Regions from separate parts of the Gaoshiqia sp. US2 genome, predicted to be linked through region 2. Evidence: riboswitches for the same ligand, from Rfam matches in the RefSeq annotation. Region 2 holds a riboswitch; the other holds the start of a gene.
What was found. A riboswitch is a leader RNA that binds a small molecule or an ion and turns the genes downstream of it on or off. The one in region 2 is predicted to bind thiamine pyrophosphate.
Positions count from the first base shown of each region.

Region 1: another riboswitch for thiamine pyrophosphate. It lies ahead of AC6H3C_RS19105 (TonB-dependent receptor); the one in region 2 lies ahead of thiM (hydroxyethylthiazole kinase).

Region 1 is NZ_AP048550.1:4,800,095-4,808,798, forward strand. Features, by position in the region: gene AC6H3C_RS19080 (inositol monophosphatase family protein) at 23-814, shown strand; gene AC6H3C_RS19085 (hypothetical protein) at 924-1,394, shown strand; gene AC6H3C_RS19090 (glycosyltransferase family 2 protein) at 1,409-2,434, shown strand; gene AC6H3C_RS19095 (zinc transporter ZntB) at 2,498-3,466, shown strand; gene AC6H3C_RS19100 (Hsp20/alpha crystallin family protein) at 3,559-3,993, opposite strand; TPP riboswitch at 4,248-4,344, shown strand; gene AC6H3C_RS19105 (TonB-dependent receptor) at 4,390-6,822, shown strand; gene AC6H3C_RS19110 (hypothetical protein) at 7,207-7,419, opposite strand; gene AC6H3C_RS19115 (hypothetical protein) at 7,432-8,118, opposite strand; gene AC6H3C_RS19120 (hypothetical protein) at 8,192-8,467, opposite strand; gene AC6H3C_RS19125 (MFS transporter) at 8,545-8,704, opposite strand, start outside.
Region 2 is NZ_AP048550.1:5,135,618-5,144,321, forward strand. Features, by position in the region: gene AC6H3C_RS20610 (RNA polymerase sigma factor) at 1-440, opposite strand, end outside; gene AC6H3C_RS20615 (DMT family protein) at 727-1,095, shown strand; gene AC6H3C_RS20620 (DNA alkylation repair protein) at 1,170-1,850, shown strand; TPP riboswitch at 1,947-2,046, shown strand; gene thiM (hydroxyethylthiazole kinase) at 2,124-2,918, shown strand; gene thiE (thiamine phosphate synthase) at 2,922-3,557, shown strand; gene AC6H3C_RS20635 (TenA family protein) at 3,554-4,204, shown strand; gene thiL (thiamine-phosphate kinase) at 4,263-5,264, shown strand; gene thiD (bifunctional hydroxymethylpyrimidine kinase/phosphomethylpyrimidine kinase) at 5,298-6,104, shown strand; tRNA gene AC6H3C_RS20650 (tRNA-Ser) at 6,153-6,239, opposite strand; gene AC6H3C_RS20655 (Bax inhibitor-1/YccA family protein) at 6,377-7,150, shown strand; gene AC6H3C_RS20660 (RNA polymerase sigma factor) at 7,429-7,968, shown strand; gene AC6H3C_RS20665 (FecR family protein) at 8,104-8,704, shown strand, end outside.

The DNA.
Region 1 (8,704 bases), 340 kb from region 2:
AATTTCGAACAAAAAATAAACCATGGATTTACAAAATATTTGCACCCAAATCGGGAAACTGGCTCAAGAAGCCGGACAATTTATCCGTGAAGAACGGTCGAAAATTTCAAACGAAGACATTGAACTGAAAGGTAAAGCCAGCCTGGTTACCTACGTAGACAAAACAGCTGAACGGATGATCGTGGATGAACTGCGCCGGCTGTTGCCCGAAGCCGGATACATTACCGAAGAAGGAACTGCCGGCGAACAGGGTGAGAAATACAAATGGGTGATTGATCCGCTTGACGGCACCACCAACTTTATTCATGGCATTTTCCCGCATTCCGTGTCTATTGGCTTATTGGAAGATAACCATCCGGTGGCCGGAGTGGTATATGAGGTGGGACAGGACGAACTCTTTTCAGCCTGGCAAGGCGGCGGCGCCTGGCTCAACGGTCAGCCTATTTCCGTATCCGCCTCAGCCACGCACGAAGATGTGTTGCTGGCTACCGGCTTTCCGTATTATAATTTCGACATGCTGCAAAATTACCTTCGCCTGCTCGAGTTTTTCATGATCGAAACCCGGGGAATGCGCCGGATGGGTTCTGCTGCAGTTGATCTGGCCTACGTGGCCTGCGGCCGGTTCGACGGGTTCTTCGAACATGCCCTCCACCCCTGGGATGTGGCGGCCGGCATCATCATCCTAAAAGAAGCAGGCGGTCGGTTGAGTGATTTTAAAGGCGGAGATAATTACCTGTTCGGAAAAGAAATTGTGGCTGCCAACGCCAATTATTACCCTGCTTTTTTTGAAAAGATAAATGAACTTCTTGGATAATCTCTGTCATTCGGGTAAAGCATACGATGAATCAACAACCGACTGAAAATAAAATCAGAAAATAGTTTATACATTTTCGGAATTGGTATAACTTGCATTAAAAAGCATTATGGCCGACAAAGAAATTGCCTTACTCCATAAGCAAATCGAAAAGTTATACGAAAAAAGTTTCGATCTGGGCGCCTGGAAAAATCAGACCTTATTGTTTCTGAACCGTATTTTTGGCGCCAACCACGCCATCGTGAAAATGATTTCGGGTCTGAAGTATGATTACTCCAGCTGGAACCTGCGCGACGCTACCGGCAACGAAAAATCAGACGATCCGGTAAAAATGCAGGCCCGTGAAATCCTGGAGGCAGCCGTGCAGGAACTCGAAACCTTAGGCCTTCCGGAACAGGGTGTCACATCAAATAAGGTTTGGGCCATCCTCGAAGAAGAGTTGACCGGCAAACAGTTAAAAGAACTAAAGGAAATTGTAGCCGAAAAAGAAGAAGAGAGACTTCGGCAGTTCAAGGAAAAGCTAAACCAGTTCGACAAAGAACAACTGATCAACCTGCTCTCGCGCATATTGATTTCCTGACTATCTTTGCCCGGATGAAACCACCAAAAGTCGCGATTGTTATTCTAAACTGGAACGGCGAAAAACTGCTTCCTCAATTTTTGCCGTCAGTTATCGGGCACAGCCTGCACGACGATGTTCAACTCATTGTTGCCGATAATAACTCTACCGATGGTTCTGTTCAACTGCTTAAAGATCACTTTCCGCAGGCAAAAATCCTTCAGCTTGAAACAAATTATGGTTTTGCACGGGGCTACAACGAGGCATTAAAACAAATACAGGCTCAATATTATATCCTTCTGAATTCGGATGTGGAAGTGAGTCCAAACTGGCTCGACCCCCTGATTCAGGTCATGGACAACAACCCGGCCGTGGCTGCCGTTCAACCTAAAATTTTAAGCTGGCATCAGAAAGACACCTTTGAGTATGCAGGAGCCGCGGGAGGTTTTATCGACAAACTGGGCTTTCCGTTTTGCCGGGGACGTATTTTGGATGTGCTTGAAAAAGATGAAGGTCAGTACGACCAGCCGGCCAGTATTTTTTGGGCCAGCGGGGCTTGCCTGGCCATCCGGGCAGATTTGTTTCACGAGGCCGGTGGGTTCGACGCCGACTTCTGGGCACACATGGAAGAAATTGACTTGTGCTGGCGACTGAAAAACAGGGGTTATAAAATACTTTTCGTTCCTGAAAGCAAAGTGTTCCACCTGGGCGGAGGAAGCCTTTCGTATAATAATCCCCGTAAACTTTTCCTGAATTTCAGGAACAGCCTATGGCTGTTATATAAAAACGTGCCTCGTCGTAAGTTTTGGAAAGTGATGACCACCCGATTGTTTCTCGATGGCATCGCCGCCTTGCGCCTGTTGACCGAAGGAAATGTGAAAGGTTTTGCCAGCGTTTTTAAGGCCCATATGGCTTATTACCGCGAGTTGCCCGTTTTACGAAAAAAAAGAAGAAATCTCCGGAAAATGTCGGCGCAGGAATGGCACGATGAGATCCTTTGCAAAAGCATTATCTGGAAATATTACGTCAAAGGCGAAAAAACCTTCCGTGAACTGAGCTGATCTGTTTTTCCTCAGATTTTGAGTTTTGGGCGAGTCGTTGTATCTTGGATCAAATTCAAGCCGATGAAACGAGGATTAATCCATGCATTTTATATCGATTCAATTGAAAAAAAAGCGATAAAACTTTTACCCGATCAGGTTCCCGATATTCAACGGGAGGCAGATTACATCTGGCTTCAACTGAATTTCTCGGTTTCAGAAACACGTTCAATCCTGGAAAAGCTGGACATAAATGAGCTGACCATCAACGCGCTGACCAAAGAAGAATCGCGCCCGCGCGTAGCCATTACGCCCGAAGAATTATTGCTCGTGGTACGCGGGATCAACATGAACAAGGGTGAAAAACCCGAAAACATGATCTCGGTCCGGATTCTGGCAACAAAAAACCTGCTGATTACCTGCCAGAAGAAAAATCTCAAATCGGTCGACGACCTGATCGCCGAACTGGAGCAAGGTAATCCGCCAAAAACGACCGGCGATTTTATTGTCCGTTTAAATGAACGGCTGGTGGTAAACATGAGCGATGTGATGGAAGATATCGAAGAACTTGCCATTGAAATTGAAGAACGGGTGATTGCCGAAGACCAAACCGACTACAAACAGGAATTGCACAACCTGCGACTGCAAATCATTCAGCTCAAACGCTTTTTAATTCCGCAACGCGATGCTTTAAGCAAGCTGCAACTGGATAAAACCAGCTGGATGACGACCAAACAGCAATTGCGCCTGCGCGAAGTGGGCGACCACCTGCTGCGTTACCTCGAAATGCTGGATGCCTCGCGCGAACTGGCTTCGGTAAGTCAGGAAACCCTCTCCCACCGCCAGAATGAGCAGATCAATAACCGGATGTACCTCTTATCGATCATTGCAGCCTTGTTTTTACCGCTCAGCTTTTTCACCGGCTTATTGGGCGTCAACCTGGCCGGAATCCCCCAGGCGGAGAACCATTATGCTTTTGCTGCTTTCGTGATCATCCTGCTTTGTATTGTTGCCTTTCAGTTTTGGTTCTTCCGGAAAAACAGGTGGTTATAAAAAAAAGACCCCGCCTGTCGGGCGAGGTCAGTGAACCAACTAACTAAACTAAACCAATGATGTAACAAACAACGAAACTTATTCTTCGGTCTTTACGAAATATCAATCATTCGCGGGGCATTTCCCTTCAATTCTTCACGTTTGGGAAGAACAATCTTCAATACTCCGTTTTTGTGCGAGGCATTGATCTTGTTCACATCCACGCCGTCGGGAATACGGAACGAACGACTGAACGAAGAGTAATTGAACTCACAGAACACCACTTTGTTTCCTTCTTTTTCTTCTTTTTCGTCTTTCTTTTCAGAAGAAACAGTCAGCACATGGTCTTTTAAATCAATGTGGAAATCCTTTTTCTCAAGCCCCGGGGCGGCCACTTCAATTTCAAAATTGTCTTTTCCTTCAAAAACATTGACACTTGGACTTGTGCCCCAGCCCGTTTTGTCAAAAAATTCATTCCACAAATTGCGTCCAAAGAATTCATCAAATAAACTTGGAACATTCTTGTTGTTTCTGATTAATGGTAACATGGCTAATCCTCCTTATTTCTTTCGTTAAACATGTTTTTATTGTTTCCGGCTGATCATGATCAAAGAGCAGGCCAAGGCGGTTTTTGTCCAAATTCTCTTGTTTATTGTTCACCTGGCTTGCCAAAATGTCGTTGGAAAAGTCATTTTTTCATGCGATAAGCTGTTTATAATGAAATATTTTCAGTTTTTCCCCCAATTTAATTGCCGAACCAGTTTTGATATATTCGTTTTTTTTACCTTACCTTTGCTCCTGATTTTACGCAATGGGGTGTCCTAAAAAATCGGACTGAGATCATACCCAATGAACCTGATCCGGGTAATGCCGGCGGAGGGAGGGCGAAAGGAAAAATGTTTCCTACCTCATTGGTTATTTATTAACCAAATTTTCAAAACAAAATGAAAAAGATTGTTGTAATGCTGCTTTTGCAGTGTGTTGTTGTTGCCTCATTTGCCCAATTTTCGGTTTCGGGGATGGTGAAAAATGAGGAAGGGGGAATTTTACCCGGCGCCACCGTTACGCTAAACGCGACTTACCGGGGAACGATTACCAACGAACATGGCCGGTTTACATTCGACAAACTGAAGGCCGGAAATTACGAATTGCAGGTTTCTTTTATCGGTTATGAAAGGAGAACTATTCCGGTACAATTAAACCAGGCCGTTGATTTACAAATTCAACTGAGCCGTTCGACCATCTTAACCGAAGAAGTATTGGTGTCGGCCACGCGCGCCGGCGACAAAACGCCTGTTGCCAAAACTACGGTCGACCGATCAACCATCGAAAGCAGGAACATGGGGCAGGATATTCCCTATTTGCTCACGATGAGTCCTTCGTTTGTGGCTACTTCGGATGCCGGCGCCGGTGTGGGATACACGAATTTCCGTATCCGGGGCACCGACCTAAACCGAATCAACGTGACCATCAACGGCATTCCCATGAACGATGCCGAATCGCACGGCACCTGGTTTGTGGACATCCCCGACCTGGCCGGTTCGATCGAAAATATCCAGGTTCAGCGTGGAGTAGGCACTTCGACCAACGGAGCCGCCGCTTTCGGGGCAACCATCAACCTGCAAACCGAAAGCCTGAACAAAGACGCTTATGCTGCATACAGCAGCTCGGCAGGTTCGTTTAACACCTTCCGAAACTCGGTCAGCGCCGGAACCGGCCTGTTAAACGAGCATTTTACCGTTGATGTGCGTTTATCGAAAGTCACCTCCGATGGTTTTATCGACCGCGCTTCGTCTGATTTGAAATCATTTTTCGCTTCAGCCGGCTATTATTCCGGTAACACCATGCTCAAAGTCAATGTATTTTCCGGTTTTGAAGAGACCTACCAGGCCTGGTGGGGTGTTCCTTCCGTCCGCCTGAAGAATGACCTGGCAGGAATGCAACGTTACGAAGAGCACTGGTTGTACACTCCAAAACAAACGGAGGAAATGATCAATTCGAACAGCCGGACCTACAACTACTACACTTACGAAAACGAAGTAGACCATTACCAGCAGGATCATTACCAAATGCTGTTTTCGCACAAATTCAACCAGGCCCTGAACCTCAACGCAGCCCTGCACTACACCTACGGACGCGGCTACTATGAAGGCTATAAATACGACGAAGAATACGAAGATTACCGGATGACTGCTCCCGAAGGTTTGGAAATCACAGACCTGGTAACGCGCAAATGGCTGGACAATGATTTTTACGGAGCGACACTTTCATTGAATTACCATAAAAACCAATCATCGTTCACCTTTGGCGGAGGCTACAACGTGTACGACGGCCGCCATTTCGGACAGGTGATCTGGGCGCAGTACATGGGCGAAAACGGGAAAGACCACGAATGGTACCGCGGCACAGGTCTGAAAAAAGATTTCAATGTTTTTGGGAAATACAACTTTCAACTGACAGAAACCCTTAATTTGTTTGCCGACCTGCAATACCGCCACATCAATTACGGGATCGACGGCATTGATGATGATCTGCGCGACCTGACCCAATCGCACAAATTCGACTTCTTCAACCCCAAATTCGGTCTGTTCTACCGCCCAAACAGTTCGCGGGAAGCCTACCTGAGTTTTGCCCGCGCCAACCGCGAACCCAACCGAAGCAACTTTGTGGATGTGGATGAAGGTGACCCAACGCCCAAACATGAAACGCTGAATGATTTCGAAGCAGGCTATACCTATAAAACATCGCGTTTTCTGTTAGGGGCAAACCTGTACTACATGGATTACAAGGACCAGTTGGTTCAAACCGGGGAGGTAAACGATGTTGGTACGCCTCTTTTGGTGAATGTAGACGACAGCTACCGGGCCGGGATTGAACTGACCGGCGGACTGAAGATTTCCGCTAAACTAAACTGGGATACGAATGTTACCCTCAGCCAAAACAAGATTGAAAATTTTACTGAATATGTTGACAACTGGGACACCTGGGAACAGGATGCCTTTGAACTTGGGAAAACCGACCTGTCATTCTCACCCAATGTGATCGTTAACAGCCAGCTCAGTTACAAACCGGTAGCCGCGCTAAACGTCAGCCTGCTTTCAAACTACGTAGGCGATCAGTACGTCGACAACACCTCGGGCAACGACCGCAAGCTGGACGCCTGGTTTGTAAACAACCTGAAAGCAGATTACTCACTGAAGGCCAAGCTGTTTAAAGAAGTCAGGCTGCACCTGATGGTGAATAACCTCTTTGATACCCGATACGAAAGTAATGCCTGGGTATATTCATATCTTTTGGGGAACGAACGTTTCGCCATGGATGGATATTTCCCGCAGGCCGGACGACATTTTTTTGCCGGAATTGATTTCAGGTTTTAATTTTCAACGTACCCCCCGGAGCAGACGTTCCGGGGGATACGTTATATACATTCGCTAAAATTTTATTTCAATCCGGGAGCGATAAAAGAAGTGGCATACCTGCGATATCGCTTCGACTTACCTACGACTTACCTGCAATCGCCAACGAACGATTGAACGAAAGGAAAAACAGGGCAATCTCCGGCAATCAGATTAAAGCATGGCCGCTTATGTCCTTCCGGACAGGATTTACTTTTTTGCCTTAACGCAGAATATGGCAATAAGCTGAATGTTGATGGCGATGATTTTTCTACGAAGGTGACCATAGAAAATAAGGTTTATATCCGGGAAACAGCCCGGGGTTCGTCATGCTGAACGATCGTTGGCGGCTTTTTGTTCTACTTATCATCCGGTTTGCGCCATTAAGTTTCTATAGCCGCGTATAACTGGGCCATCAGTAATTACAACTCCTGCAACGCCTTGCTGGTCGCATAATACTTTTCCTTCGTTTGCAATAACAACCGGTTTATTCTCTTCTCCGTCGTCAATATTATTATCCTTACTACAGGAAACGATTGAAAACGATATAACAAGGACACATAAAAATAATCTGCTCATTAGTTTCATAACTTATTTTCCTTTTCTGATTTCATACATGGAATAACCCACTTCCCTGATCTTTGCAATGGTTTCCTCGTAAGGGGTATCGCAAATATCGGTAAAGCCTACCTGAAAATTCTCACCATCGAAACGCCCCGTGGTGGCCTGATCGGAAAACTGGTGCCAGTGGGTACCGATGATGTTAGGGTGGCGCAGCGCCGATTCGATGTAGCCGGCATAACAGGCTGCCCGTTCTTCCTGGTTAGCCGTTTTCACCAGGCCCGGGTGGAACATTCCCCGGTCGAGGGCGCCAAAATGAAATTCGCCGATCATTACCGGCTTGTCGATGCCTTTGGGCAAAGAGAACCCATACAGGTTCCGTTTGTAAATATTGTAACTGATCACGTCGCAGTAGTTTGCCCCGATGCGGATTACATTTTCGTTGGAACGGGCAAAACGGCAACCCATATACAACTTGTTTGGCGCCACTTTTTTGAACTCATCCCGCACATTGCAAAAATAGGCTTCGGTCATCCGAACCGAAAATTCAACACAATCAGCCAACGCTTTTTGGGGCGGTTTTGCGTGCGAATTTAATAGATCGTCCCACGACGGATAGTTGGTTTCCCATACCGCATTCAAAGCCTGAATATTTTTGTATTTGTTTTTCAGCTCTTTCAGCATTTCAATTCCGCCCAGTAAATAAGCAAAACTCATGGACGACAATCCGTTTGAAAGTCCGAATGATTGTTTGAAATACCCCAGCAGGAAGGGCGACAGCGACCCGACCCTAAACACAAACAAATACACAATCCCGTTGATCGATGCGCGATAGCGGGGGTTCTATCGTGTCAAAAAACGTGGTGATAAAATTGGCCTCATAAATTCCCCTAAACAGGCCAAATGCCGCCAGGCAGAAATAGATTGAAAACAGCGTGGTTGACTGTCCCATGCCAAAGATGAACGGCGCCCCGATCAACAGGGTCGATGGTTTGTTGAACAGCATCCGGAAGGCTTCGCCGATAAATTTTTTGCTTTCCGAAAAAGTGGTGATTTCAGGGACCATCTTTGAGGGGGCAAACGCCAGAACAGCAAAAGTGAATAAACCACCCCGATTCCGCCAAACAGGTAGAATGCCATCCGCTACGCATAGTTCTCGGCAATAAAACCACCGATCACCCCGCTCAGGATGATGCCGATGTACAACGATGTTTGGTGTATCGACATGGCCCGCGCCCTGGTTTTGGTGTGGTATTCCGAAAGCAGCGCATTGGCCGAAGGGGCATAAAAAGCCTCCCCTCCG
Region 2 (8,704 bases):
CTTTTTTCTACTGCTTTTACGCTTAGCCCAAGCCGTTCGGCAATTTCGTAATACTTAAGGCCCTCTGTGCGGCTCATCAAAAAAACAACCCGTTGTTTCTCCGGCATCTGAGCCAATACCCATTCGTAGTTTCTTTTCAGTTCCTCGTATTGCAATTGTTCTTCGGGCGATACGTCTTTTATTTCAAATTCAATCCCGCTCAGGTACTTTTGTTCGATCTGCTGCCGGCGGTAACGGCTGACAAACAAATCGGACGCCATCTTGTAAAGCAGGCCGGCATTCTCTTTGGGCCGGTATTCTTCCTGCTTTTCCCAGAACTTTAAAAAAACATCCTGAGCAATGTCCGTCGACTGTTCTTTGTCGCCCGACCGGTAATAGATGTAATTCCGGATCGCATCAAAATATCGGTCAAACAATTGTTTAAATTCCTGTGTTGTCAATTTTCAATACGTTTAGGATCCTTTCGTTATCATTCACTTCTTCTCAAAGTTGAAAAAAGTTAATGATAATCTGTCTTGTTTCACTCACTAACCGTTTAAAAAACAGTTTACCCTACCCAAAAGCTAATTTTATTTCACGCACCGCCGGTTTAAATTTGATGTAATGTTTAAATAATCGAAAATATTTGGAGTCAGCTGAATCACGGTTCATCTGAAACAGGTAGTTTTGAAACGATTTTGGGAGGTATAAACAACCAAGGTTTTTTTAATCATCCGCTATATTATTATGAAAGGACTACTCACAATCGGTTTACTGGTCATGTCGAACACGTTTATGACCTTTGCCTGGTACGGTCATTTGAAGTTTGCCGAAATGAAATGGTTCAACAAGTTGGGCCTCATTTCCATCGTGATGGTTAGTTGGGGGATTGCCCTGTTCGAATATTTCTTCCAGGTTCCGGCCAACCGGATTGGGTTTAAAGCGTATGGAGGCCCTTTTTTGCTGATCGAACTAAAAGTATTGCAGGAGGTCATCACCCTGCTTGTTTTCACAGCTTTTACGGTGCTTGTTTTCCGGAATGAGTCTTTTCGCTGGAATCACATGATCGGCTTTGTTTTTCTTATTTTGGCCGTTTATTTTATTTTTAAAAAGTAATTACAGATCCGACCATCCCAAAGTGTGATATTTGTTACGGCTGTATCCGCAAAACATGCGTGTAATTTAGGACTATGAATATATTATTGGACGATCCGGAAACAGAAAAAATATTTCAGGAATTACTGGCAAAAATCAGGTTGCGTAAAAACGGTGAAACCGTTGCACAGATGAAAGCCCTCGGTATGACCTACAAAATGAACTGGGGCGCTTCGGTGATCTCACTTCGCGAATTGGCCCGGCAATACGAAAAAAATCATTTACTGGCCCTGAAGCTTTGGAACAAACAATGGCGCGAAACCATGATCCTGGCAACGTTGCTCGATGAGCCGGAGAAGCTGACCGAAGAACAAATGGATTTTTGGACAAAGAGCCTTGAACAGGCCGAAATTGCCGAACAGGCAGTCGCTAATTTATTTGTACATTCAAAATTTGCCTTTATCAAAGCGCTGGAATATTGCTGCGGGAAAAAACAGCTGGTGAAATACACCGGCCTGCATTTGATCGGGCGACTGGCGATGGTCGACAAAAAAGCCATTGATGAAATGTTCGAACCTTTTTTCAGCGTGTTGTTCTCGCTGATTAAAGATCCTGAATTGGGGCAAATCATCTACCGGACCCTGATTCTCATGGCTAATCGCAGCGCCACCTTGCGTGAATCGTGCAAAAACTTTCTCGAATTGGTTCTGGAAATGGAAGAAGAACATCCGAAAAAACTGGCAGCCATCCTGCTCGAAGATATTGCTGCCATGTAATTTACCCGGGTTACGGCAAAATAAAACAGCTCCGGTTCTTCCGCCGGCCCGTTGATCCGGCTTTTCCAATTGAAAAATATTGCTACTTTTGCTTCATCATCTCGTTAGGGGTGTCTGTGCAGGTGCACAGGCTGAGATCAGACCCTAATAACCTGAAATGTATCATAACAGCGGAGGGAAACGAGAATTGTATCTGAACCTTGTTTTTAACGAAATTCATACAAGCCGTTTCGCATTTCTGCGGAGCGGCTTTTTTATTTTAAACGAAATATCATGATAAACGCAAGTTCCATCAGCGCTGATTTGGCTGCCGTGCGCAGCCGGTCGCCTTTAGTTCATAACATCACCAATTTTGTTGTGATGAACAATACGGCCAATGCCCTACTGGCTCTGGGAGCATCACCGGTTATGGCCCATGCTGCCGAAGAAATGACCGACATGGTGGGGATCGCCTCGGCCCTGGTCATCAACATGGGAACGCTGAGTCCCCAATGGGTCGAAGCGATGTTACTGGCCGGAAAAGCCGCGCGCAAAAAGGGCATTCCCCTTGTTTTCGATCCTGTTGGAGTGGGTGCTACCTCCTACCGCAACGAAACGGCCGCTCAAATCGTCGGGCAATGCAAACCAACCATCATCCGGGGAAATGCTTCCGAAATCATGGCATTGGCCAACGAAAACACCCTGACAAAAGGTGTTGACAGCACCGTAGCCTCCAACTCAGCCATTGAAGGGGCCAAACGGCTGGCATCACAAACCGGGGCAGTCGTTGTCATTAGTGGCGCCGAAGATTTTATCACCGATGGCAACACGGTACTGTCCATCAAAAATGGCTCGCCCCTGATGCCCAAAGTAACCGGGATGGGCTGCACGGCAACGGCCGTAACCGCTGCATTTGCCGCCGTAAACCCCAATCCGCTTATGGCGGCTGCCCATGCGATGGCGGTCATGAGCATTACCGGCGAGTTAGCAACAACAAGGTCGGCAGGCCCCGGCACCCTGCAACTGCATTTTATTGATACCCTGTTTAACCTTTCGTCCGAAGATATTGAGCATACCTATCAAGCCTGAGCCATGAACGATTTTGATTTAAGCCTTTACCTGGTCACCGATCGCGAATTATCGCTGGGCCGGCCACTGGAATTTATTGTGGAGGAAGCGGTAAGAGGAGGCGTTACGATGGTACAACTGCGCGAAAAAAATTGCAGTTCGCGCGAATTTTATCAGCTGGCGCTTCAGTTAAAAGAATTGCTGTCACCACTACGTATCCCACTCATTATCAACGATCGGCTCGACATTGCTCTGGCTGTAAATGCCGATGGCCTGCACATCGGGCAAAGTGATTTGCCGTGGAAGGTGGCACGCAAGCTCCTGGGCAAAGATAAAATCCTCGGACTTTCTGTAGAAACCGTTCAGCAGGCAATCGAATCGAATGAAATGGACGTCGATTACATCGGGATTTCACCGGTTTTTGCTACACCAACCAAAACCGACACCTTCGAACCGTTTGGACCGGAAGGTGTGATGAAGATCAGTTCTCTGTCCAAACATCCAACTGTCGCTATCGGCGGGATTAAGCTCAGCAATGCCCGGCAAATCATCGCGTGCGGCGCCAGCGGGATTGCCGTGGTTTCGGCCATCTCATCGGCTGAAAATCCAATGAAAGCAGCACTGTTACTTAAAAACGAAATTTTAACTCATCCCAAATGATGAAATGGACCGAACAGGCCTGGAAAGCCGCCGAACCGATTTACGAAAAAATACTCGATCTGCCTTTTTTGCATGAACTGATAGCCGGCAGTTTAGCGCGCGAGAAGTTTCTGTTTTACCTGAAGCAGGACGCACTTTATCTGTCGGAATACGGGAAAATACTGGCAGGCATTGCCGCGAAACTCAACCGGAAAGCGTGGAGAGAAGCTTTCCTTCATTTTTCGGGAGATACAGTTTCGGTGGAGCAGGCCTTGCATCAATATTTTCTGAAAGATGAGATGCCTGAGCTGACACCTTCGCCAAGCTGCATGCTTTACACCGGGCACATGTTCCGGCAATTGGCCTGTGGCTCGGCCGAAGAGGCCCTGGCCAGCGTATTGCCCTGTTTTTGGGTTTACCAGAAGGTGGGCGACTACATTACCGAACACCAAACCCGAAACAAAAATCCCTACCAGGCCTGGATTGACACCTACGGAGGGGAAGAATTTGCACGGGCAGTTCAAACAGCTATCGAAATTTGCGACGAAACGGCTGCCGCCTGCACCGAAACTCACCGTAAAACCATGACAGAAGCTTTTCTTCTTTCGTTTAAAATGGAATGGATGTTCTGGAACAGCGCCTGGAACATGGAGCAATGGCCGGTTTAATTATCGCCGGAGCCTGGTTCTTTGTTTTACAAATGCAAAACAAAAAAAACAGAAAGAAATGAAACTGAAAGAAATAGGGGAATTTGGATTTATCGAACGCTTTTCGCCGGCGTTTGAAGATCTGCTTACTCTGCAGATGACAGGTATTGGCGATGATTGCGCGATCATTCCGATGAACGAAACGGAAGATTTGCTGGTAACCACCGATCTGCTCATGGAGAATGTGCATTTCCTGCGAAATGAAATTTCACCGCAGCAACTCGGATACAAATCAGTGGCCGTCAACCTGAGCGATATTGCAGCTATGGGCGGCGAACCCTTAGGAACTTTCCTCTCAATCGCAATTCCTCCGGAAACGGAGGTGGAATATCTTGATGCCCTCATGGAAGGTTATCAGGAAATTTCCCGAAAATACAAGGTTCCGCTTTTGGGTGGCGACACCACCAAGTCGGTCAGTCATTTGGCCATCAATGTGTGTGTGGTCGGGAAGTGCGCCAAAGGCATGGCCCGGCTGCGCTCAATGGCCCAGGTGGGCGATGTGGTTTGTGTGACGGGCTGTCTTGGCGATTCAGCGGGCGGGCTTCAGGTTGTATTGAACCGGTTAAAATCATCTCCCGACCGGGAATACCTGCTTGCCAGACATCACCTTCCGGAACCACGGTTGGTTGAGGGACAATTTTTGAGCCTTTTCCCGGGAGTTCATGCCATGATGGATATTTCCGACGGCATCGCTTCCGACCTGAGACACATCCTCAAAGCATCGGGCAAAACGACCCGTATTCATTTGGATCAACTCCCGGTTTCCGGCGCTCTGACACGGACTTGTAACGAGCAGGGTTGGAATGTAACAGACCTGGCCATCGGCGGCGGCGAAGATTACGAACTGCTTTTCACGGTGGCGCCCGGGCAGATAGAAGCGCTTCAGCAAAAGTTTCAAACAAAATTCGGCAAAGCCCTTTATCCGGTTGGAACCATTGATGAAGGATCTCCCGTCATTCGTTGGTTTCATTCTGAAACAGAAATTCAGCTTTCGAAGAGCGGCTTTAACCATTTTCAATAAAGGTATAATTCTAATCAATCATTGTCAGCAATCATGCAATACAAACGCGTGTTAACCATAGCCGGCAGCGACCCAAGCGGGGGAGCCGGCATTCAGGCCGATTTGAAAACCATGTCGGCTTGCGGATGTTTTGGGACCTCGGCGATTACTGCCGTCGTCGACGAAAATACAGTGGGTGTATTTGGAGTGCACCCGGTTCCCGTTCCCTTCGTTCAGGGGCAAATTAAGTCGGTACTCGACGATATTGGCGCCGATGCCATTAAAATCGGCATGTTACATTCGTCGGAACTGATTCGGGGAGTAAAGGAAACCTTGTCGCATTATCCGATCCGGAATATCGTACTCGATCCGGTGATGGTCGCCACTTCGGGCGACAAACTGCTGCAGGACGATGCTATTTCGACCCTGCAAAACGAGCTGATCCCCTTGGTTAAAGTGATCACCCCGAATATTCCCGAAGCAGAGATTCTGCTGGGCGAGCGTATCCGGAGCCAGCCGGATCTAAGGCGGGTGATTAAAAAACTTTCGTGCGGCGGAAGGGTTTCTGTCTTGCTAAAAGCCGGACACCTTGCAGACGACGAACTGGCAGACCTTTTTTACAATGCCGAAACCGATGACATCCTGGAACTCCGTTCCAAACGGGTATTAACAAATAACACGCATGGAACCGGTTGCACCTTTTCGTCGGCAGTGGCATCGTTTCTGGCTCACCAATTGCCGCTAAATGACGCGGTATATCATGCCAAAGAATACATCAGCCGGGCTATTATTCAAGGAGCGAACTACAAAATAGGGAAAGGAAACGGGCCAGTCCATCATTTTTTTAAATTCTGGCAATGAAACGGGAAAACCCGGAAATGACATTGGGAACAACCCGTTAAATGAAAGCGGAGAGTGAGGGATTCGAACCCCCGGTACCCCGAAGGGTACAACAGATTTCGAGTCTGCCCCGATCGACCACTCCGGCAACTCTCCAATGGGGGACGAAATTATAAAAAATAAAGCTACCGTGTCAATATCTTCGCATGAAATTTCGGCAGCTTTTTCGGTAAAGAGTTTTTTGGCATTATTTTTATTACTTTGATACCTGAATTTTAAACCATTTTAGTGAAATGAATTTAACGAAATCATCAAATCCTGTTTTTGGAAATGCTGTTTACGATCGTGTTCAAACCGGCGCGCAGGCAGGTCATATGACCATTGAAGGAACCATCAATAAGACCGGTCTGATGTTATTGATACTGATATTTGCCGCCGTTTTTACCTGGCGGAAATTTTTTGCAGCTTTTGATTATTCAACACCCGAAGCGGCGTTCCAGGCCGTGTCAATTTGGTTACTGGCCGGAGGGATCGGGGGTTTTATTACCGCCTTGATCACCGTTTTCAGTCCGCGCAGGGCCAATGTAACCGCCCCTGTTTACGCAGTTTTCGAAGGCTTATTCCTTGGGGCAATCTCTGCTTTTTTTGAAAGTATGTATCCCGGATTGGTCATGCGTGCGGTAGCTTTAACCTTTGGTGTCTTCCTGATCATGCTGACTTTGTACCGTTCGGGCAAAATTCGGGCAACCGGAAAATTCAGGATGGGCATTTTGGCAGCAACCGGAGGAATTGCGCTGATCTATTTTGTCAGTTTTATAGCCGGTTTATTTGGCGCCAACCTAAACTTCCTGTACGGCAGCGGGACAATCGGTATCGGTTTCAGCCTGGTGGTTGTGACGATCGCCTCCTTAAACCTGATCCTTGATTTTGATTTTATTGAACGCGGTGCAGCCGGCGGCGCGCCAAAATACATGGAATGGTACGGCGCTTTTGGTCTAATGGTGACCCTGATCTGGTTGTACATTGAAATATTGAGGCTGTTGGCCAAATTTGCCAAACGCGATTAATTGTCGTCTGATATATGAACTGAAAACACAGCAAAACTTTATTCAAAATTTAAACGTATTTGCCTTTAGTTCTATCTCTGAAAGAAATTCAAATAGAGCCCAACGGATGTTGGGCTTTTTGTATTTATAAATCAAACGCCATGACATCCGTTTTTTAAACATTCGGAAAAATGTGTAAATATGACATTATGCTTGGTGTAAAGTTAAAAAAATGCCGAATTTGGATTGATTTCTTTTCATGATTGTGTATCATTGCAGTATATCATTGTATCCACGGCATGGACAAAACAGATGATCAATTATTCCAGCGTATCAGGCAAGATGATTATTTAAGCTATAATCTGCTGTTTACGCGGTATTATGCCCGTCTGTGTGCTTTTGTGTACGAATACCTCAAAGATGACGCGGCTGCCGAAGATCTGATTCAAGATCTTTTCCTGAAATTATGGGCCGAACGCAAACGGATTGAAATCCGCGAGCGCGTAATTTCCTACCTGTATAAAGCATCGCGGAATGCTGCCCTGAATTATCTCCGGTCTAAAAAAAACAAACAGAAGGCAATTAACATGCTGCCATTGACTGAAAGCCAGCCGGAAGATGAATTTCCCGATTTTGACGAGTTTATAGTCCAGGTACAAGTATGTATCGACGAACTGCCCGGCAGGAGCAAACAAGTTTTTGTAATGAGCCGGATTGATGGCCTGAGGCTTGCCGAAATCTCGGAGGAATTGGGAATATCCGTAAAAACCATTAAAAACCAAATTTGGAAATCGATGCAATATTTGCGTTCCTGCCTTCAACAGAAAAATGTCATGTAGTCTTTTGTCATTCATCAGAATACCTTTCTATTTTCCGGTTCGCGGAAACTTTTTTTCTTTGAAAAAATAAAAAAAGCGATTTCGGATAGGACTTTTTACGGGGTACTGTGTCATACCTGTAAAAAACCGAAAATAATGGACGAGCAAAAAAAATTGGGTGAATATTTGATCGATCATTTCTCTGCAACAGATGGTGACCCAGATAAACACAATCCGGAATTAGACAAATGGATACAATCGTCGTCCGAGAACAAAAAAACCGTTCTGGACATGCTTCGCATTTGGCAAGGCACAAAGCGTTTGTCTAAAATGCGTGCGTTTGACTCGCAGCGTGCATGGCAACAAATTGACGGGAAAATCGGCCGCCAACAGAACAAAAGGCAACATGTTTATCGTCTGGTTTATGCCCTGTCAGGTATGGCTGCCACCTTGTTGATTGTTATCGGCCTGCAGTCTTATTTTTCAATTTTTCCCGGCAATCCGGGTTCATTAGCTGCTTCTACTACTTACGGCAGTCGTACCGAAATTACTCTTCCCGACGGGACAGCCGTCCACCTGAACGCGGGTTCCTCTATTTCCTATAAACGAAACCCTTCGAACCGGGAGCGGCAGGTTTCGTTTTCGGGCGAAGGCTTTTTTGACGTGGCAAAAAGCAATCATCCATTTGTGATTGCCACAGGCGATGGCATGAAATTAAAAGTACTGGGGACAAAATTTAACCTGCAGGCCTACCCCG